DNA from 3 places in the Streptomyces sp. NPDC093598 genome. Region 2 is predicted to be linked to each of the others. Evidence: predicted binding sites of a transcription regulator. Region 2 holds the regulator's gene; each other region holds the start of a gene.
The links. The regulator HrcA, encoded in region 2, represses chaperone genes, less so after heat shock. The targets are predictions, from matches to a motif close to TTNGCACTCNGNNNNNCNGAGTGCNAA.
Positions count from the first base shown of each region.

Region 1: the regulator HrcA is predicted to act here: its motif matches at 2,867-2,893, upstream of groL (chaperonin GroEL).
Region 3: the regulator HrcA is predicted to act here: its motif matches at 2,523-2,549, upstream of groES (co-chaperone GroES).

Region 1 is NZ_JBIWIV010000020.1:12,353-18,250, reverse strand. It holds gene ACIRDU_RS35015 (NADH:flavin oxidoreductase) at 1-875, opposite strand, end outside; gene groL (chaperonin GroEL) at 1,083-2,705, opposite strand; gene ACIRDU_RS35005 (cold-shock protein) at 3,098-3,301, opposite strand; gene ACIRDU_RS35000 (MoaD/ThiS family protein) at 3,748-4,023, opposite strand; gene thrC (threonine synthase) at 4,154-5,440, opposite strand; SAM riboswitch class I at 5,459-5,614, opposite strand; gene ACIRDU_RS34990 (glucosyl-3-phosphoglycerate synthase) at 5,770-5,898, shown strand, end outside.
Region 2 is NZ_JBIWIV010000001.1:905,261-911,158, forward strand. It holds gene ACIRDU_RS04240 (16S rRNA (uracil(1498)-N(3))-methyltransferase) at 1-682, opposite strand, end outside; gene ACIRDU_RS04245 (nitronate monooxygenase) at 679-1,752, opposite strand; gene dnaJ (molecular chaperone DnaJ) at 1,853-2,989, opposite strand; gene hrcA (heat-inducible transcriptional repressor HrcA) at 2,989-4,005, opposite strand; gene ACIRDU_RS04260 (MBL fold metallo-hydrolase) at 4,176-4,907, shown strand; gene ACIRDU_RS04265 (DUF3097 domain-containing protein) at 4,939-5,748, shown strand; gene hemW (radical SAM family heme chaperone HemW) at 5,755-5,898, opposite strand, start outside.
Region 3 is NZ_JBIWIV010000004.1:395,510-401,407, reverse strand. It holds gene ACIRDU_RS17030 (methyltransferase domain-containing protein) at 1-676, opposite strand, end outside; gene ACIRDU_RS17025 (polysaccharide deacetylase family protein) at 795-1,733, shown strand; gene ACIRDU_RS17020 (polysaccharide deacetylase family protein) at 1,730-2,479, shown strand; gene groES (co-chaperone GroES) at 2,649-2,957, shown strand; gene groL (chaperonin GroEL) at 3,074-4,699, shown strand; gene ACIRDU_RS17005 (ester cyclase) at 4,772-5,479, opposite strand; gene ACIRDU_RS17000 (SDR family NAD(P)-dependent oxidoreductase) at 5,598-5,898, opposite strand, start outside.

The DNA of each region.
Region 1 (5,898 bases), on a different contig from region 2:
AGCTTCTTGGTCCAGCCGGCCAGGTTGAGGTCGGAGTCGTCGAACTCGGGGAGCCAGTAGCGGCGGGTGGAGGCGTGGAAGGCGTCGACGCCGGCCGCCGCGAGCGGGGTCAGGATGGCCTCCAGCTCCTCGGGCGTCTCGGCGAGGCGGGCGTCGTAGGCCTCCTGCTTCCACTGGGAGTAGCGGAAGATGACGGGGAAGTCTGCGGAGACGGTCTCGCGGACGGCCGCGACGATCTCCTCCGAGAGCTTGGCGCGGGCGACCCGGTCGCCGCCGTAGGCGTCGGTGCGGCGGTTGGTGCCCTCCCAGAGGAACTGGTCGAGCAGGTAGCCGTGGGCGCCGTGGAGCTCCACGCCGTCGAAGCCGATGCGCTCGGCGGCGGCCGCGGCCTCGGCGAACGCGCCGATGACGGCGTCGATGTCGGCCTGGGTCATGGCCTTGCCGGTGGGCTCGCTCGCGCCGATGCGCAGGCCGGAGGGGCCGACGGCGGGGGCGTCGGCGACGGGCGGCTCGCCCTGGTTGCGGACCATGCCGATGTGCCAGAGCTGCGGCACGATCGTGCCGCCCGCGGCGTGCACCGCCTCGGCGACCTTCGCCCAGCCCGCGAGCTGCTCATCGCCGTGGAACCGGGGCACGCGGTCGCTCTGGCCGGCCGACTCGTGGCCGACGTAGGTGCCCTCGGTGACGATCAGGCCGACTCCGGCGGCGGCGCGGCGCGCGTAGTACGACACGACGTCATCACCGGGCACACCGCCCGGGGAGAACATGCGGGTCATCGGTGCCATCGCGATCCGGTTCGGAACGGTCAGGCCGCCCAGCGATACGGGCCGGGACAGGATTTCGGCGGCGCGGGAAGCGGAGGCGGCGACTGTCACGTGGGGGCTCACTTTCGGATACCGGCAGGTATGTGCATGCGCATAGGACAACACCTTCAACCATCGGGCCCCGCCCGGGCCATCCCACCCCCGCTGTGATCCCGGACACGCGCCCCGGCCGCACCCCGGACACGCCCGAGGGCGGTACCTCCTGCCGGAACAGGAGGTACCGCCCTCGGTAAGGACGTTGATCAACCGTCAGGTCGATCAGAAGTCCATGTCACCGCCCGGCATGCCGCCGCCGGCGGGCGCGGCGGCCTTCTCCGGCTTGTCGGCGATGACGGCCTCGGTGGTGAGGAACAGCGCGGCGATGGAGGCGGCGTTCTGCAGCGCGGAACGGGTCACCTTCGCCGGGTCGATGATGCCCTCGGCGATCATGTCGACGTACTCACCGGTCGCGGCGTTCAGGCCGTGGCCGACCTGGAGGTTGCGGACCTTCTCCACGACGACGCCGCCCTCGAGACCACCGTTGACGGCGATCTGCTTCAGCGGGGCCTCCAGCGCGAGCTTCACGGCGTTGGCGCCGGTCGCCTCGTCACCGTCGAGCTCCAGCTTCTCGAAGACCTGGGAGGCCTGGAGCAGGGCCACGCCACCACCGGCGACGATGCCCTCCTCGACGGCCGCCTTGGCGTTGCGCACGGCGTCCTCGATGCGGTGCTTGCGCTCCTTGAGCTCCACCTCGGTGGCGGCACCGGCCTTGATGACCGCGACACCGCCGGCGAGCTTCGCCAGGCGCTCCTGCAGCTTCTCGCGGTCGTAGTCCGAGTCGCTGTTCTCGATCTCGGCGCGGATCTGGTTGACCCGGCCCTGGACCTGCTCGGCGGAGCCGGCACCGTCGACGATGGTGGTCTCGTCCTTGGTGATGACGACCTTGCGGGCCTTGCCCAGCAGGTCGAGCGTGGCGTTCTCCAGCTTGAGGCCGACCTCCTCGGAGATCACCTCGCCGCCGGTGAGGATGCCGATGTCCTGCAGCATCGCCTTGCGGCGGTCGCCGAAGCCCGGGGCCTTGACGGCGACGGACTTGAAGGTGCCGCGGATCTTGTTGACGACCAGGGTCGACAGGGCCTCGCCCTCGACGTCCTCGGCGATGATCAGCAGCGGCTTGCCCGACTGCATGACCTTCTCCAGGAGCGGGAGCAGGTCCTTGACGTTGGAGATCTTGGAGTTCGCGATCAGGATGTACGGGTCGTCGAGGACGGCCTCCATACGCTCCATGTCGGTGGCGAAGTACGCCGAGATGTAGCCCTTGTCGAAGCGCATACCCTCGGTGAGCTCCAGCTCCAGACCGAAGGTCTGGGACTCCTCGACGGTGATGACGCCTTCCTTGCCGACCTTGTCCATGGCCTCGGCGATGAGCTCGCCGATCTGGGTGTCGGCGGCGGAGATGGAGGCCGTGGAGGCGATCTGCTCCTTGGTCTCGACGTCCTTGGCCTGCTCCAGCAGGGCGGCGGAGACGGCCTCGACGGCACGCTCGATGCCGCGCTTGAGGGCCATCGGGTTGGCGCCGGCGGCTACGTTGCGCAGGCCCTCCTTGACCAGGGCCTGGGCGAGCACGGTCGCGGTGGTCGTACCGTCACCGGCGACGTCGTCCGTCTTCTTGGCGACTTCCTTGACCAGCTCGGCGCCGATCTTCTCGTACGGGTCCTCGAGCTCGATCTCCTTGGCGATGGAGACACCATCGTTGGTGATCGTGGGCGCGCCCCACTTCTTCTCGAGGACGACGTTGCGGCCCTTGGGGCCGAGCGTCACCTTCACGGCGTCCGCGAGCTGGTTCATGCCGCGCTCGAGGCCGCGCCGCGCCTCCTCGTCGAACGCGATGATCTTGGCCATGTGAAGTGGTCCCTCCAGGACTGGGGGTGATTACTTCGGACCGCGCCCGCGCCCGCGACGGACGGCCCCGACCGGCTGGTTCCTTGCCCCATCCGGTCCGTGGGCCTCACCGACCCGGTCCTTACGTTGTCACTCTCACCTTCAGAGTGCTAACGCAATGATTAGCACTCGACCCCCGAGAGTGCAAGGCACGCTCGCGTAGCGAGTGCTCGTTGTGGGGTGGCGGTCGGGTGACGGGCGGGCGCATGCGCCTCCCGGGGACGCGCGAGGCCGTCAGCCGCCCGCGAACGCCGCCGGCCAGGCCCTTCGAACACGCGGAAGGGCCCGCACCCCGGGGGGGTACGGGCCCTTCTGAGAAGACCGGTCGCTTGAGCGTTGGTCGTGGTGCGCGTTCAGGCAGAGACGCGAACCATGTCGGCCTGCGGTCCCTTCTGGCCCTGCGAAATCTCGAACTCGACCCGCTGGCCCTCTTCAAGGGTGCGGTAGCCGTCCATCTGAATCGCGCTGTAGTGGACGAAAACATCCGCACCACCGTCGACCGCGATGAAGCCGTACCCCTTCTCCGCGTTGAACCACTTGACGGTGCCCTGAGCCATGCCTAACTCCCCTATTACTGGCCCTTGCACAGATCCACACTTCGCGGACCCGGGTCAGACCTCACCCCCCACGGTTGGGGGCGTGCGCCGGAACGCGTCGACCGCGGCTGAATGTATCTGTCCAACTGCCGTCTGCAACAGGTCAATCGGACGAGAATTCTGGACGCGCAGGGTCCGGAATGTGGGGAGAGTTCGCCTGAATTCAGGGCAAGTCGGGCTCCACAAAGGGAACAAAAGCCGCGAAAGACGCGCACACTTTGGCTACATCTTGTCGGACTCGCGGCAGGAATTCAGGGTTCCGATCAACGGATCGGGATCGCGTTCCCCAACTGTACCCCGCTCAACCACACAGAATTGCCCCCTCCGCTTCTCTCACGGAGGGGGCAATTCAATAAACTCTCAGTGACCGTCGTTACCCAAGGTAACAATCAAGCCGGTCGACCGGTTCAGCCGCCGGCGACGGCGGGAATGATCGACACGCCGGCACCGTCCGGCGTCGCCGTCTCCAGCCCCTGTTCGAACCGCACGTCGTCGTCGTTGACGTAGACGTTGACGAACCGGCGCAGTTTGCCCTGGTCGTCCAGCACCCGGGCGGCGATCCCGGTGTGGTTCTTCTCCAGATCGGCGATGACCTCGCCGAGATTCGCCCCCTCGGCGGCGACCTCGGCCTGCCCGCCGGTGTAGGTGCGCAGGATGGTGGGGATGCGAACGGTGACGCTCATCGGACATGTCCTCCGGTTCTTTTTGAGCTACGGCTTGGGGCGCGCCCTCAGGCGCGCGGGGCTGTGTCTATGTGCGGCTCCGCCGCGTGGGCGCGACCGGCCCCCACCGGCCCGCGGCGAACGACGACACTCAGACGAGCCCGGCCTCACGGAACGAATCGAGGCTCGGACGGATGGTCGCGGTAAGCCCCGTGCCCGCCACCGCATCCAGCGTCTTCAGACCATCCCCGGTGTTGAGCACGACAGTGGTCTTGGTGGGGTCGAGCACCCCGCTCTCGATCAACTTGCGCGTCACACCCACCGTCACACCACCGGCGGTCTCCGCGAAGATCCCCTCGGTCCGCGCAAGGACCTTGATCGCCTCGACGACCTGCTCGTCGTTCACATCCTCCACCGCACCACCGGTCCGCCGCGCGATGTCCAGCACGTAGGGCCCGTCCGCCGGGTTGCCGATGGCGAGGGACTTGGCGATGGTGTCCGGCTTCTGCGGGCGGACCACGTCGTGCCCGGCCTTGAACGCCGTCGACACCGGCGAGCAGCCCTCGGCCTGCGCGCCGAAGATCTTGTACGGCTTGTCCTCGACCAGACCGAGCTTGATCAGCTCCTGAAGACCCTTGTCGATCTTCGTGAGCTGCGAGCCGGAGGCGATCGGCACGACGATCTGGTCCGGCAGCTGCCAGCCGAGCTGCTCGCAGATCTCGTACGCGAGGGTCTTGGAACCCTCCGCGTAGTACGGCCGCAGGTTGACGTTGACGAAGCCCCAGCCCTCGCCGGCCGGGTCGCCGATCAGCTCGGAGCAGAAGCGGTTCACGTCGTCGTAGTTGCCCTCGATGCCGACGAGCTCACCGCCGTAGACAGCGGCCATGACGACCTTGCCCTGCTCCAGGTCGTGCGGGATGAAGACGCAGGAGCGGAAGCCGGCGCGGGCCGCGGCGGCACCCACCGCACCGGCCAGGTTGCCGGTGGAGGAGCAGGAGAGCGTGGTGAAGCCGAAGGCGCGGGCGGCCTCCAGGGCCTGGGCGACGACCCGGTCCTTGAAGGAGTGCGTCGGGTTGCCGGAGTCGTCCTTGACGAAGAGCTTGCCGGCGTCGACACCCAGCTCGCGCGCGAGGTTGTCGGCCTTGACGAGCTTGGTCCAGCCCGGGTTGATGTTCGGCTTGTCCGCCACGTCGGCCGGGACCGGCAGCAGCGGGGCGTAGCGCCAGATGTTCGCGGGGCCCGCTTCGATCTGCTTGCGGAGTTCCTCGGTGTCGTAGGCCGAGAAGTCGTAGGCGATCTCCAGCGGGCCGAAACACTCCTCGCAGGCGAAGACCGGGCCGAGGGGTACGCGGTGACCGCACTCGCGGCAGCTCAGCGCGGCGGCGGGGCCGAGGTCTACGGTGGAGTCAGTGGTGCTTGCAACAGTCTGCACAGCCATGTGAGGCGAGGCCCTTTCTCCTCATCTTCCTCACGACGCATCTCGCCGTGAGACGGATTTGGCACCTTCCCTAGCCGGGAGCCTCGCGCAGTGGTCGCCAGTGACCTACGAGTACCGACTGGAGGGTTGCCGGGGCTTCATCGGGCCGTTTCCCTCTGCCCCTCTGGATGAGCTGTATGTGGTTGTAGGCGGCGGGTGACCCCGGACATGCGATGGTCATCCGCGTTGTCCAAGACTGTAACCGACGACCAGGACAGTTGAGACAGTCGTCCGAACCGCGAGATGGATCACAGTCCGTCCCGCCTGGAGTACGCAGAGGAGCCGCCACGGTGCTGGAAGAAGTCGAGCGGTGGCTGAGCACCCGTTCCTGGTCAGTGAACGATCGCCCGCTCCACCGGATCCTGGCCGCCAAGCAGCGCACGGGGCAGACGGTCAGTGTCGTGCTGCCCGCGCTCAAC
Region 2 (5,898 bases):
ATGTGCGCAGCACACTGCGCCCGAGGCGGTAGGCCTGTGCCCCCGCCTCCTCGAACAGCGCCAGTTCCTCCGGCGCCACGCCCCCCTCGGGCCCCACGACCAGCACGATCTCGCCGGTGGACGGCAGTTCGGCCGTAGCCAGCGGCGCGTCCCCGCTCTCGTGCAGCACGGCGGCGAACTCCGCCCCCGCCAGCAGGGCGGCGACCTGCTTGGTCGTGGCCGCCTCCGCGACCTCCGGGAAGCGCACCCGGCGCGACTGCTTGCCGGCCTCCCGGGCCGTCGCCCGCCACTTGCCCAGCGCCTTCGCGCCGCGCTCGCCCCTCCACTGCGTGATGCAGCGCGCCGCCGCCCACGGCACGATCGCGTCCACGCCGACCTCGGTCATCGTCTCGACGGCGAGCTCTCCCCGGTCGCCCTTGGGCAGCGCCTGGACGACGGTGACCCGGGGCTGCTCCGCAGGCTCCTCGTGCACCGAGTCCAGCTGGAGGATCAGCCGGTCCTTGCCTTCCGTGTCGAGCACGGCGCAGTCCGCCCAGCGCCCGGCCCCGTCGGTGAGGACGACGTCCTCACCGGCCCGCAGCCGCTTCACGGACACGGCGTGCCGCCCCTCCGGCCCGTCGAGGACGTACCGGCCGCCACCGCCCGCGGCGAAGTGCTCGACGACGAACACCGGCGCGGTCACAGCACGCCCCCGCCCGTCAACGAGGCCCGGGCGGCGGCCAGTTCCCCGGCCAGCACCTCGACCAGCTGTCCGGCGGGCAGCTCCCGCGCCATCCGGTGCCCCTGCCCGGCCCACAGCGCCATGCCCTGCGCGTCACCTGCCTTGGCGGCGGCCTTGCGCAGCGGCGAGGTGAGGTGGTGGATCTCGGGGTAGGCGGCGGGCGCGTACGGGCCGTGCTCGCGCAGGAACCGGTTGACGAGGCCGCGTGCCGGGCGGCCGGAGAACGCCCTGGTCAACTCCGTGCGCACGAACAGGGGGTTGGTCAGGGCCCGCTTGTGCAGGGCGTTCGCGCCCGACTCGTGCGTGGCGAGGAAGGCGGTGCCCAGCTGGGCCGCGCTCGCGCCCGCCGCGAGGACCCCGGCGATCTGGCCGCCGCGCATGATGCCGCCGGCGGCGACGATCGGGATGCTCACGGCCTCGCGGACCTGGGCGATCAGCGACAGCAGCCCGAGGCCGGATCCGTCCGTCTCGGGGATGTCCCGGTGGGTGCCCTGGTGGCCGCCGGCCTCGACGCCCTGGGCGATGACCGCGTCCGCGCCCGCCCGCTCCACGGCCCGGGCCTCGTCGGGGGTGGTCGCGGCGGCCAGGACGAAGGTGCCGACCCGGTGCAGGGTGTCGACGACCTCACGGCTCGGGACACCGAAGTGGAACGACACCACCGGCACGGGGTTGTCGCGCAGCACCACGAGTTTGGCCTCGAACCCGTCGTCGCGTCCGCTGTCCGGATCGCCGAGCTCGGCCTCGTACCAGGTGGCCTCGCCGGCCAGCTGGTGGGCGTAGACGTCGACGGCGGCGGGGTCGGCGTACTCCGGCTGCGGCATGAAGACGTTGACACCGAAGGGCCTGCCGGTGAGGCTCCGGAGCTGCTTGATCTCCTGGTACATCCCGTCGGCGGTCTTGTACCCGGCGGCGAGGAACCCGAGCCCGCCCGCCTCGCACACGGCCGCGGCGAGCTGCGGCACGGAGACGCCGCCCGCCATGGGGGCCTGCACGATCGGGAGGGGGAAGAGATCGGTCAGTGCGGAGGACATGACCGCATGTTGTCACGTCCTCCGAACAACTCCGAAACCGGCCTGCCGACTGGCATAGACCAGAGGAACAAGCGCCTCGTGGTGCCCGAGGGGCGCCCGGTCACCGCCCGTTGAAGGCGTCCTTCAACCGCGAGAACAGCCCCTGCTGCCCTGGCTGGAACTGACCCGTGGGCCGTTCCTCGCCGCGGAGCTTGGAGAGCTCGCGCAGCAGGCGTTCCTGCTCGGGGTCGAGCTTGGTCGGGGTCTGGACCTCGACGTGGACGATGAGGTCGCCGCGTCCGCCGCCGCGCAGGTGCGTGACGCCCCGGCCGTGCAGCGGGATCGACTGGCCGGACTGGGTGCCCGGGCGGATGTCGACCTCCTCCAAGCCGTCCAGCGTCTCCAGCGGCACCTTCGTGCCGAGGGCGGCCGCCGTCATCGGGAGCGTGACCGTGCAGTGCAGGTCGTCGCCGCGCCGCTGGAACTGCGAGTGGGGCAGTTCGTGGATCTCCACGTACAGGTCACCCGCGGGACCGCCGCCGGGGCCGACCTCGCCCTCGCCGGCGAGCTGGATCCGCGTGCCGTTGTCGACACCGGCCGGGATCTTCACCGTGAGCGTGCGGCGGGACCGGACGCGGCCGTCGCCCGCGCACTCCGGGCACGGCGTCGGGACGACCGTGCCGAAGCCCTGGCACTGCGGGCAGGGGCGGGAGGTCATGACCTGCCCCAGGAAGGACCGGGTGACCTGCGAGACCTCACCGCGGCCGCGGCACATGTCGCACGTCTGGGCGGAGGTGCCCGGGGCCGCGCCCTCGCCGTTGCAGGTGTTGCACACGACGGCCGTGTCGACCTGGATGTCCTTCGTCGTACCGAAGGCCGCCTCGTCGAGCTCGATCTCGATGCGGATCATCGCGTCCTGGCCGCGGCGGGTGCGCGAGCGCGGTCCGCGCTGCGACGCCGTGCCGAAGAACGCGTCCATGATGTCCGAGAAGTTCCCGAAGCCGCCGGCTCCGAAGCCGCCCGCGCCGCCGCCACCGGCCTGCGAGAGCGGGTCGCCGCCGAGGTCGTAGACCTGCTTCTTCTGCGGGTCCGACAGCACCTCGTAGGCGGCGTTGATCTCCTTGAACCGCTCCTGGGTCTTCGGATCGGGGTTGACGTCCGGGTGCAGCTCGCGTGCGAGCCGCCGGAAGGCCTTCTTGATCTCTTCCTGCGACGCGTCGCGGCGCACGCCGAGTACGGCGTAGTAGTCCGTGGCCACTACGACTCCGCCAGGATCTGTCCGACGTACCGTGCCACTGCGCGTACCGCTCCCATCGTTCCCGGGTAGTCCATGCGGGTCGGTCCGACCACGCCGAGCTTGGCGACTGCCTCGCCGCCCGAACCGTAGCCGACCGACACGACGGACGTGGAGTTGAGTCCTTCGTGGGCGTTCTCGTGACCGATCCGTACGGTCACGCCCGGATCCTGCGCCTCGCCGAGCAGCTTGAGGAGCACGACCTGCTCCTCCAGCGCCTCCAGCACCGGCCGGATCGTGAGGGGGAAGTCATGACCGAAGCGGGTCAGATTGGCGGTGCCGCCGATCATCAGCCGCTCCTCGTTCTCCTCGACGAGCGTCTCCAGAAGTGTGGAGAGCACCGTGGAGACCGTACCCCGGTCCTCGTGCTCGAACGCCTCGGGGAGATCCTCCACCAGACTCGGCACATCCGCGAAACGGCGGTTCGCCACCCGGCTGTTGAGCCGCGCGCGCAGATCCGCGAGCGAGGCCTCGCCGAAGGGCGCCGGGCAGTCGACCACGCGCTGCTCGACCCGCCCGGTGTCCGTGATCAGCACGAGCATCACGCGCGCGGGCGCCAGGGAGAGCAACTCCACATGCCGCACGGTCGAGCGGGTCAGCGACGGGTACTGCACGACGGCGACCTGGCGCGTGAGCTGCGCGAGCAGCCGTACCGTACGCGCCACGACGTCGTCGAGGTCGACGGCACCCTCGAGGAAGTTCTGGATCGCGCGCCGCTCGGGCGCGGTCATCGGCTTGACGCCGGCGAGCTTGTCGACGAACAGCCGGTAGCCCTTGTCGGTGGGGATGCGCCCGGCGCTGGTGTGCGGCTGGGCGATGTACCCCTCGTCCTCGAGGGCCGCCATGTCGTTGCGGACGGTGGCCGGGGAGACGCCGAGGCGGTGCCGCTCGGTGAGGGCCTTGGAGCCCACCGGCTCCTCGGTGCCGACGTAGTCCTGGACGATGGCGCGCAGCACCTGAAGCCTGCGTTCACTGAGCATCGCGCACACCTCCAGATGTCTGAGCCTGCTGCCCTGCCGGTCCGGCCTGGCACTCTGCGTGTGCGAGTGCCAGCATTCCCCGGCCCAGTGTACGGCGGTGGGGTACACCCCCGGCAAGGCTGGTCGTGCGGTGCCGTGCCCCGAGCGGGGCGCACCGCTAGCGTCGCCGTATGACGGTGACTTGGGAAGACCTCGGATGGGAGCGCGTGGCCGCCGGGGTGGGGCGGTGCCGGCTTCCGGTGTGGGACTGCACGGTGGGGCTGGTCGCCGGTGAGGGCGCGGTCCTCATGATCGACGCGGGTTCGAGTCTCGCGGAGGGGGCGAAGGTGTGCGCGCAGGCGCGGTCGCTCACGGGTCACCGTGTGACACATCTCGCGTTGACCCATCCGCACTTCGACCATGTCTTCGGGGCGGCGGCGTGCACGGACGCGGAGGTGTTCGGCGCGGTGGGCGTGGACGCGGTGCTGACGCGGGTGCGGGACCGCGAGGAGCTGCGCGCGGACGCGGTACGGCACGGCCTGGCGGCGCCCACGGCCGAGGAGGCGGCGAAGCGGCTGGCCCCGCCCGGCCACCTGGTCTCCGGCGAGTGGACCCTCGACCTGGGCGGTGGCCGACAGGTGCTGCTGGCGAACGTCGGCCCGGGGCACACCGCGCACGATCTGGCGGTGCTGGTGCCGGGTGATCCGGAGGTGGTGTTCTGCGGCGACCTGGTCGAGGAGTCCGGAGAACCCCAGGCGGGGCCCGACGCGGTGCCGTCGCACTGGCCGGCCGCCCTGGACCAGCTGCTCGCCCTCGGCGGCGAGGACGCGGTGTACGTACCCGGTCACGGAGCGGTGGTGGACGCGGAGTTCGTACGGGCGCAACGGGACGCCCTGGCGGCGCGTTTCGGCGTGTCGCGGTGATCGCCGTCCGCATTCTCCTATCGTCATTCGAATGCGCCAGTACTCCGCCGATCTGACCCCGCCGTGGAAGAAGCCGAAGCCGGTGCCCGAGGTCGCGGCGGAGCCGGGCCTGGTGGTGGAGGAGCCGGGGACCGGCTTCTGCGGTGCGGTGATCCGCTGCGAGGCGGGCACGGTGACGCTGGAGGACCGCTTCGGCAAGCACCGGGTCTTCCCCCTGGAGCCGCGCGGCTTCCTGCTGGAGGGCAGGGTGGTGACCCTCGTGCGCCCCGCCCTGGGCGGCCCCGCGCGTCCCGCCCGCACGGCCTCCGGGTCGGTCGCCGTCCCCGGAGCACGCGCCCGCGTGGCCCGCGCCGGCCGCATCTACGTCGAGGGCCGCCACGACGCCGAGCTGGTCGAGCGGGTGTGGGGCGACGACCTGCGCATCGAGGGCGTGGTCGTGGAGTACCTGGAGGGCGTCGACGACCTCCCGTCGATCGTCGACTCCTTCGCCCCCGGCCCGGACGCGCGCTTGGGCGTCCTGGTGGATCACCTGGTCCCGGGCTCGAAGGAGTGGCGCATCGCGCAGTCCGTCACCAGCGACCACGCCCTGGTCGTGGGCCACCCGTACATCGACATCTGGGAGGCGGTGAAACCGTCGTCCCTGGGCATCGAGGCGTGGCCCAGGGTGCCGCGCGGCCAGGACTGGAAGACGGGGGTGTGCCGGGCGCTGGGCTGGCCCGAGAACACGGGGGCGGCCTGGCAGCGAATCCTGTCGGGGGTCCACTCGTACAAGGACCTGGAACCGGAGCTGCTCGGCAGGGTGGAAGAGCTGATCGACTTCGTCACGGCCCCGGTGGACTGAGCCGGCTCAGTCCACGAGGTCGCGGACCACGCCGTCCGCCAGCAGCCTTCCCCGCAGTGTGAGCACGGCCCGGCCCTCGTCGTACGGGCCCTTCTCCAGGAGTCCGTCCGCGAGCGCCGTGCGCGAGGCGGCCAGCCCCTCCTGCCTGAG
Region 3 (5,898 bases), on a different contig from region 2:
CGTCGGAGATCCACTCGGCCTCGGCGTCCTCGGGGACCGCCTCGTGCGGGATGCCGGGGGCGATCTTCAGCGCGGCGGCCCGGGGGGCCCGGCGGGCGGCGGAGACCGCCCAGGACAGGGGCGGTGAGTAGGCCTCGGGGTCGAAGATCCGGCCGCGGCCGCCGCGCCGGGCGGGGTCGACGAACACGGCGTCGAATCCGGCCGTGTCCACGTCCGTGACGTCCGCCTCGCGTACCTCGACGAGGTCGGCCAGGCCCAGCGCGTCGGCGTTGGCCCGCGCCGCCGCGGCCGTCCGCGGGTCCCGGTCCACGGCCAGCACCCGGATCCCGGCGCGGGCCAGCGCGATCGCGTCGCCGCCGATGCCGCAGCACAGGTCGGCGACCGACGTGATGCCCAGGCCGGCCATGCGCCGGGCCCGGTAGGCCGCCACGCTCGCCCGGGTCGACTGCTCGACCCCGTTCGGCGTGAAGAACATCCGGCCCGCGTCCTCGGCCCCGAACTTCACCGCCGCCCGCTGCCGCAGTCGCGCCTGGCCCAGCGCCGCCGACACCAGTTCGGCGGGATGCTCGCGGCGCAGCCGGGTCGCGACGGCCAGCTCCTGCGCCGGGTCGGTGTCCCGCACCTCGTCGAGGAGGGCGCGGCCTTCGGGGGTGAGGAGGGGAGCGAGGTCGTTCACGGGATCATTGTCGGCCACGGCGGCAGGCGGGAGGTGTGTGGGCCAGTCGGTGGACGGTGGGGCGCCGGCCGCGGTGTCGGGGCGGGTTCACGGGGGTGGGCTGCGAGGATCCGGCATCATGCGAGCAGTCGTACAAAATGACAAAAGTCGGGCGTCGGGGCGGGCGTCCGCCGGCGTACGGATCGTCCTGGCCGTGCTCGTCCTCGCCGCCATCGCCTCCGGCTGCGCGCAGGGCGGCGCCGACGACCAGGTCACCCCGGCCGGCGGCCAGCAGCCCCTCGACGCGCCCCCGGCCCGCGCGCTCGACTCCTACGCCACCAGGCTGCACGCCGTGCACGCCGCCCGGGTCGCCGCCGCGCACCGCTGGGGTCTGCGCAAGGTCCCACTGGCCGCCCCGCCGCCTCCCGCGGACAAGCCGAGGATCAGGACCCGCAAGGGCTTCGAGGTGGACGGCCACCGGGAGCGGAATCTCCCGCCCGTCTTCACCACGGTCCCCACCCGGGACAAGGTCGTCTTCCTCACCATCGACGACGGTGTCGAGAAGGACCCGGCGTTCCTGCGGATGATGAGCGACCTGGACGTCCCGTACAGCGCCTTCCTCAGCGGCTACCTCGTCAAGGACGACACCCGCTACTTCCGCAGGATGCAGTCCCGGGGCGTGGTCCTGAACAACCACACCCTCCACCACCCCGACCTGCGGGGCCTGTCGTACCGCGCGCAGAAGCGCGAGATCTGCGGCATGCAGCGCTACATGGAGAGGCGCTTCGGCAAACGCCCCGCCCTCTTCCGCCCGCCCTTCGGCAGCTACGACCGGGCGACCCTGCGCGCCGCCAAGGCCTGCGGCATCGCGTACGCGCCCCTGTGGAACGCGGAGGTCTTCGTCGACCACTGGGAGTACCGCGACTCGGACGGGAAGCTGAGCCCGGGCGACATCGTGCTCACGCACTTCCGGGGCCGCGACCAGTGGAAGGGCACGATGACCGACATGATCCGCCGCTTCCTGAACAAGGTCACGGCCCAGGGGTACGCGGTCGGGCGGCTGGAGGACTACCTGTGAGGCGCCAGGCCGCCGCCCTGCTGTGCGCGGCCCTGCTGGCCGGCTGCGCCGGGGCGGCGGGGGAACGGCCGGGCAGCGCCGACGGCCGGGCCCGGAACCCGACACGCCCGGTGAGCGACACCCGCCACCTGCCGCCCGTGGTGGACCACGTCCCCACCCGCGACCCGGTCGTCTTCCTCACCTACGACGACGGCGCCGAACGCGACCCCCGCTTCGTCGGCCTCGTGCGCGAACGGCGGCTCCCGGTCAGCATGTTCCTCACGGACAGTGTCGTGGGCCCCGGCTACGGCCACTTCGCCCGGCTGCGCGCGGTCGGCGCGTCCATCCAGAACCACACGCTCGACCACCCCGCCCTGCGCGGCCTGCCCTATGCCGGCCAGCGCGCCGAGATCTGCGGGCAGCAGCACAAACTCCGCTCCCGCTTCGGCATCAGCCCTCGCCTCTTCCGCCCGCCCTACGGCACCTACGACCGGGTGACCCTGCGCGCCGCCGCCGACTGCGGCATCCGGGCGGTCGTCCTGTGGCGGGCGTCCCTGACCGCCGAGGGCGACCTGACGTACACCCGCGGCCGCTCGGGCCTGCGGGCCGGCGACATCGTCTCGGTGCCGTCGGGTGAGACGGCCTCCCCGACCCTGACGGAACGGACCGTGCGGCTGCTGCGGGAGATCGAGCGGAGGGGGCTGCGGGTGGGGCGGCTGGAGGACTACCTGGAGAGAGCACCCGGCCGACGCGACGCGGCCGATTAGCAGTCCGCTTGACCGAGTGCTAATCGCAGTCATAGTCTCGGCTCTGGCACTCCCCCCTGGAGAGTGCCAACACAGCGACGGGCAGGTCCGGCACCCGCGACGACGGATCCACCTGGTCGCCACCTCAGACAGTTAACCCCGTGAGATCTCCGAAGGGGGAGGTCGGATCGTGACGACCACCAGCTCCAAGGTTGCCATCAAGCCGCTCGAGGACCGCATCGTGGTCCAGCCGCTCGACGCCGAGCAGACCACCGCCTCTGGCCTGGTCATCCCGGACACCGCCAAGGAGAAGCCCCAGGAGGGCGTCGTCCTGGCCGTGGGCCCGGGCCGCTTCGAGGACGGTAACCGTCTTCCGCTCGACGTCTCCGTCGGCGACGTCGTGCTCTACAGCAAGTACGGCGGCACCGAGGTGAAGTACAACGGCGAGGAGTACCTCGTCCTCTCGGCCCGCGACGTGCTCGCGATCGTCGAGAAGTAATTCACCCCAAGCACATTGCTTTGAACTGCGCCCCTGGCCCCCGCGATCGCTATTGAGCCGGGCGCCCGGGGCGCAGTTGCCGTTACCCCTGATTCCGGAAGAGGGCTCACGCTCCCATGGCGAAGATCCTGAAGTTCGACGAGGACGCCCGTCGCGCCCTCGAGCGCGGCGTCAACAAGCTTGCCGACACGGTCAAGGTGACGATCGGCCCCAAGGGCCGCAACGTCGTCATCGACAAGAAGTTCGGCGCTCCCACCATCACCAACGACGGTGTGACCATCGCCCGCGAGGTCGAGGTCGAGGACCCGTTCGAGAACCTCGGTGCCCAGCTGGTCAAGGAGGTGGCGACCAAGACCAACGACATCGCGGGTGACGGTACGACCACCGCGACCGTGCTCGCCCAGGCGCTCGTGCGCGAGGGCCTGAAGAACGTCGCCGCCGGTGCCTCCCCGGCCGCCCTGAAGAAGGGCATCGACGCCGCCGTCGCCGCGGTCTCCGAGGAGCTCCTCGCGACCGCCCGGCCGATCGACGAGAAGTCCGACATCGCCGCCGTCGCCGGTCTGTCCGCCCAGGACACGCAGGTCGGCGAGCTCATCGCCGAGGCCATGGACAAGGTCGGCAAGGACGGTGTCATCACCGTCGAGGAGTCCAACACCTTCGGCCTGGAGCTGGACTTCACCGAGGGCATGGCCTTCGACAAGGGCTACCTGTCGCCGTACTTCGTGACGGACCAGGAGCGCATGGAAGCCGTCCTGGACGACCCGTACATCCTCATCACGCAGGGCAAGATCTCCGCCATCGCGGACCTGCTGCCGCTGCTGGAGAAGGTCATCCAGTCCAACGCCTCCAAGCCGCTGCTGATCATCGCCGAGGACGTCGAGGGCGAGGCCCTGTCGACCCTCGTCGTGAACAAGATCCGCGGCACCTTCAACGCCGTCGCCGTGAAGGCCCCCGGCTTCGGCGACCGTCGCAAGGCGATGCTGCAGGACCTGGCGATCCTCACCGGCGCCACGGTCGTCTCCGAGGAGGTCGGCCTCAAGCTCGACCAGGTCGGCCTGGACGTCCTCGGCTCCGCCCGCCGCGTCACCGTCACCAAGGACGACACCACGGTCGTCGACGGCGCCGGCAACAAGGACGACGTGCAGGGCCGCGTCGCCCAGATCAAGGCCGAGATCGAGACCACCGACTCCGACTGGGACCGCGAGAAGCTCCAGGAGCGCCTCGCGAAGCTGGCCGGCGGCGTGTGCGTCATCCGCGTGGGTGCCGCCACCGAGGTCGAGCTGAAGGAGCGCAAGCACCGTCTGGAGGACGCCATCTCCGCGACCCGCGCCGCGGTCGAGGAGGGCATCGTCTCCGGTGGTGGCTCCGCGCTCGTCCACGCCGTCAAGGTCCTCGAGGGCAACCTCGGCAAGACCGGCGACGAGGCCACGGGTGTCGCGGTCGTCCGCAAGGCCGCCGTCGAGCCGCTGCGCTGGATCGCCGAGAACGCCGGCCTCGAGGGCTACGTCATCACCTCCAAGGTCGCCGAGCTCGACAAGGGCCAGGGCTTCAACGCCGCCACCGGCGAGTACGGCGACCTGGTCAAGGCCGGCGTCATCGACCCGGTCAAGGTCACCCGTTCCGCCCTGGAGAACGCCGCCTCCATCGCCTCCCTCCTCCTCACGACCGAGACCCTGGTCGTCGAGAAGAAGGAAGAGGAGGAGCCGGCCGCCGCGGGCCACGGCCACGGCCACTCCCACTGAGGCACCGACCTCGCACGGAAGCCCCCGTACCGCCTCGCGCGGCACGGGGGCTTCCCGCGTTCCCGGCCGCTGTCACAACTCCAGCGGATCGAGCACCCCGAGCTGCTGCATCAGCCCCAGCCGGTCGTACTGCCACCAGCCCTCGGCGATCTTCCCGTCGGGTGTGCAGCGGTGGACGGTCGTCCCGGTCACGGTGACGTCCTGCCCGGTCGGCGGGATCCCGAGGAAGTCGCCCGTGTGGCGCCCGTGGAAGGTCCACCGGGTGCACACCCGGTCCCCCTGCGCCATCTGGTCCTCGATGGTGAACGAGAAGTCGAACCCGCCCCGCCACACCTCCACCTCGCGCCGGACCGCGTCCAGCCCGATGACGTCCTGCACATTGGCGGGATCGTGGTCGTGGTAGTCCTCGATGAACACGTCGTTGAACGGTGGCGCGTCCCCCTGGCCGGGCGCGAGCTCGAAGAACCTGCGCGCCGTGGCCGCGTAGAGCTGCTCGTCCCGCACCACGTCCAGGTCCGTGAAGGTCGGCGTCTCGTCGCAGAGCGCCACCATGTCCTGGAAGATCCGGTCGGTCTCCGGCAGCCCGGAGTTCCGCATCGCCTCCTCGTACGACGGGAACTCCACGATCTCGACGATGTGCGAGGCGTCGGCCCGGTCCTTCGCCACCACACTGTGCGACGCGGTCCGCTTCCCCTTGGTCTGCTCGACCCACCGGTCCATCAGCCGGTTCATCTCGTCGAGCCGGCTGGTCCTGCATTCGATGAGCTGTACGAAGGTCATGGCCTCGCCTCCGGCCCCCCTGGGTCCGGCTGAACAGCTTCATTGTCCCAAGGGGAAAGCCCGGATGCCTCCCGGCTCCAAGGGGGCCCACCAGGGGGACAGGAGCCGGCCGGTGCGCCTACTGCGGTCCGTACTTCCGGCCCGTCCTGGACGACACCGCCCCCAGCATGCCCCGCGGCACCAGCTTCGCCGCGCCCATCAGCGCCTTGTAGCGCGGGTCCGGAACGGACACCGTCTTGCCGCGCGCCAGATCCTGCAGCGCCGCCGCCACCAGCTTGTCCGCGTCGAGCCACATCCAGCCCGGGATGTTGTCCGTGCCCATCCCGGCCCGGTCGTGGAACTCGGTGCGCACGAACCCCGGGCAGAGCGCCATCAGCCGTACGCCGCTGCCGGCCAGGTCGCGCGCCGCGCCCTGGGTG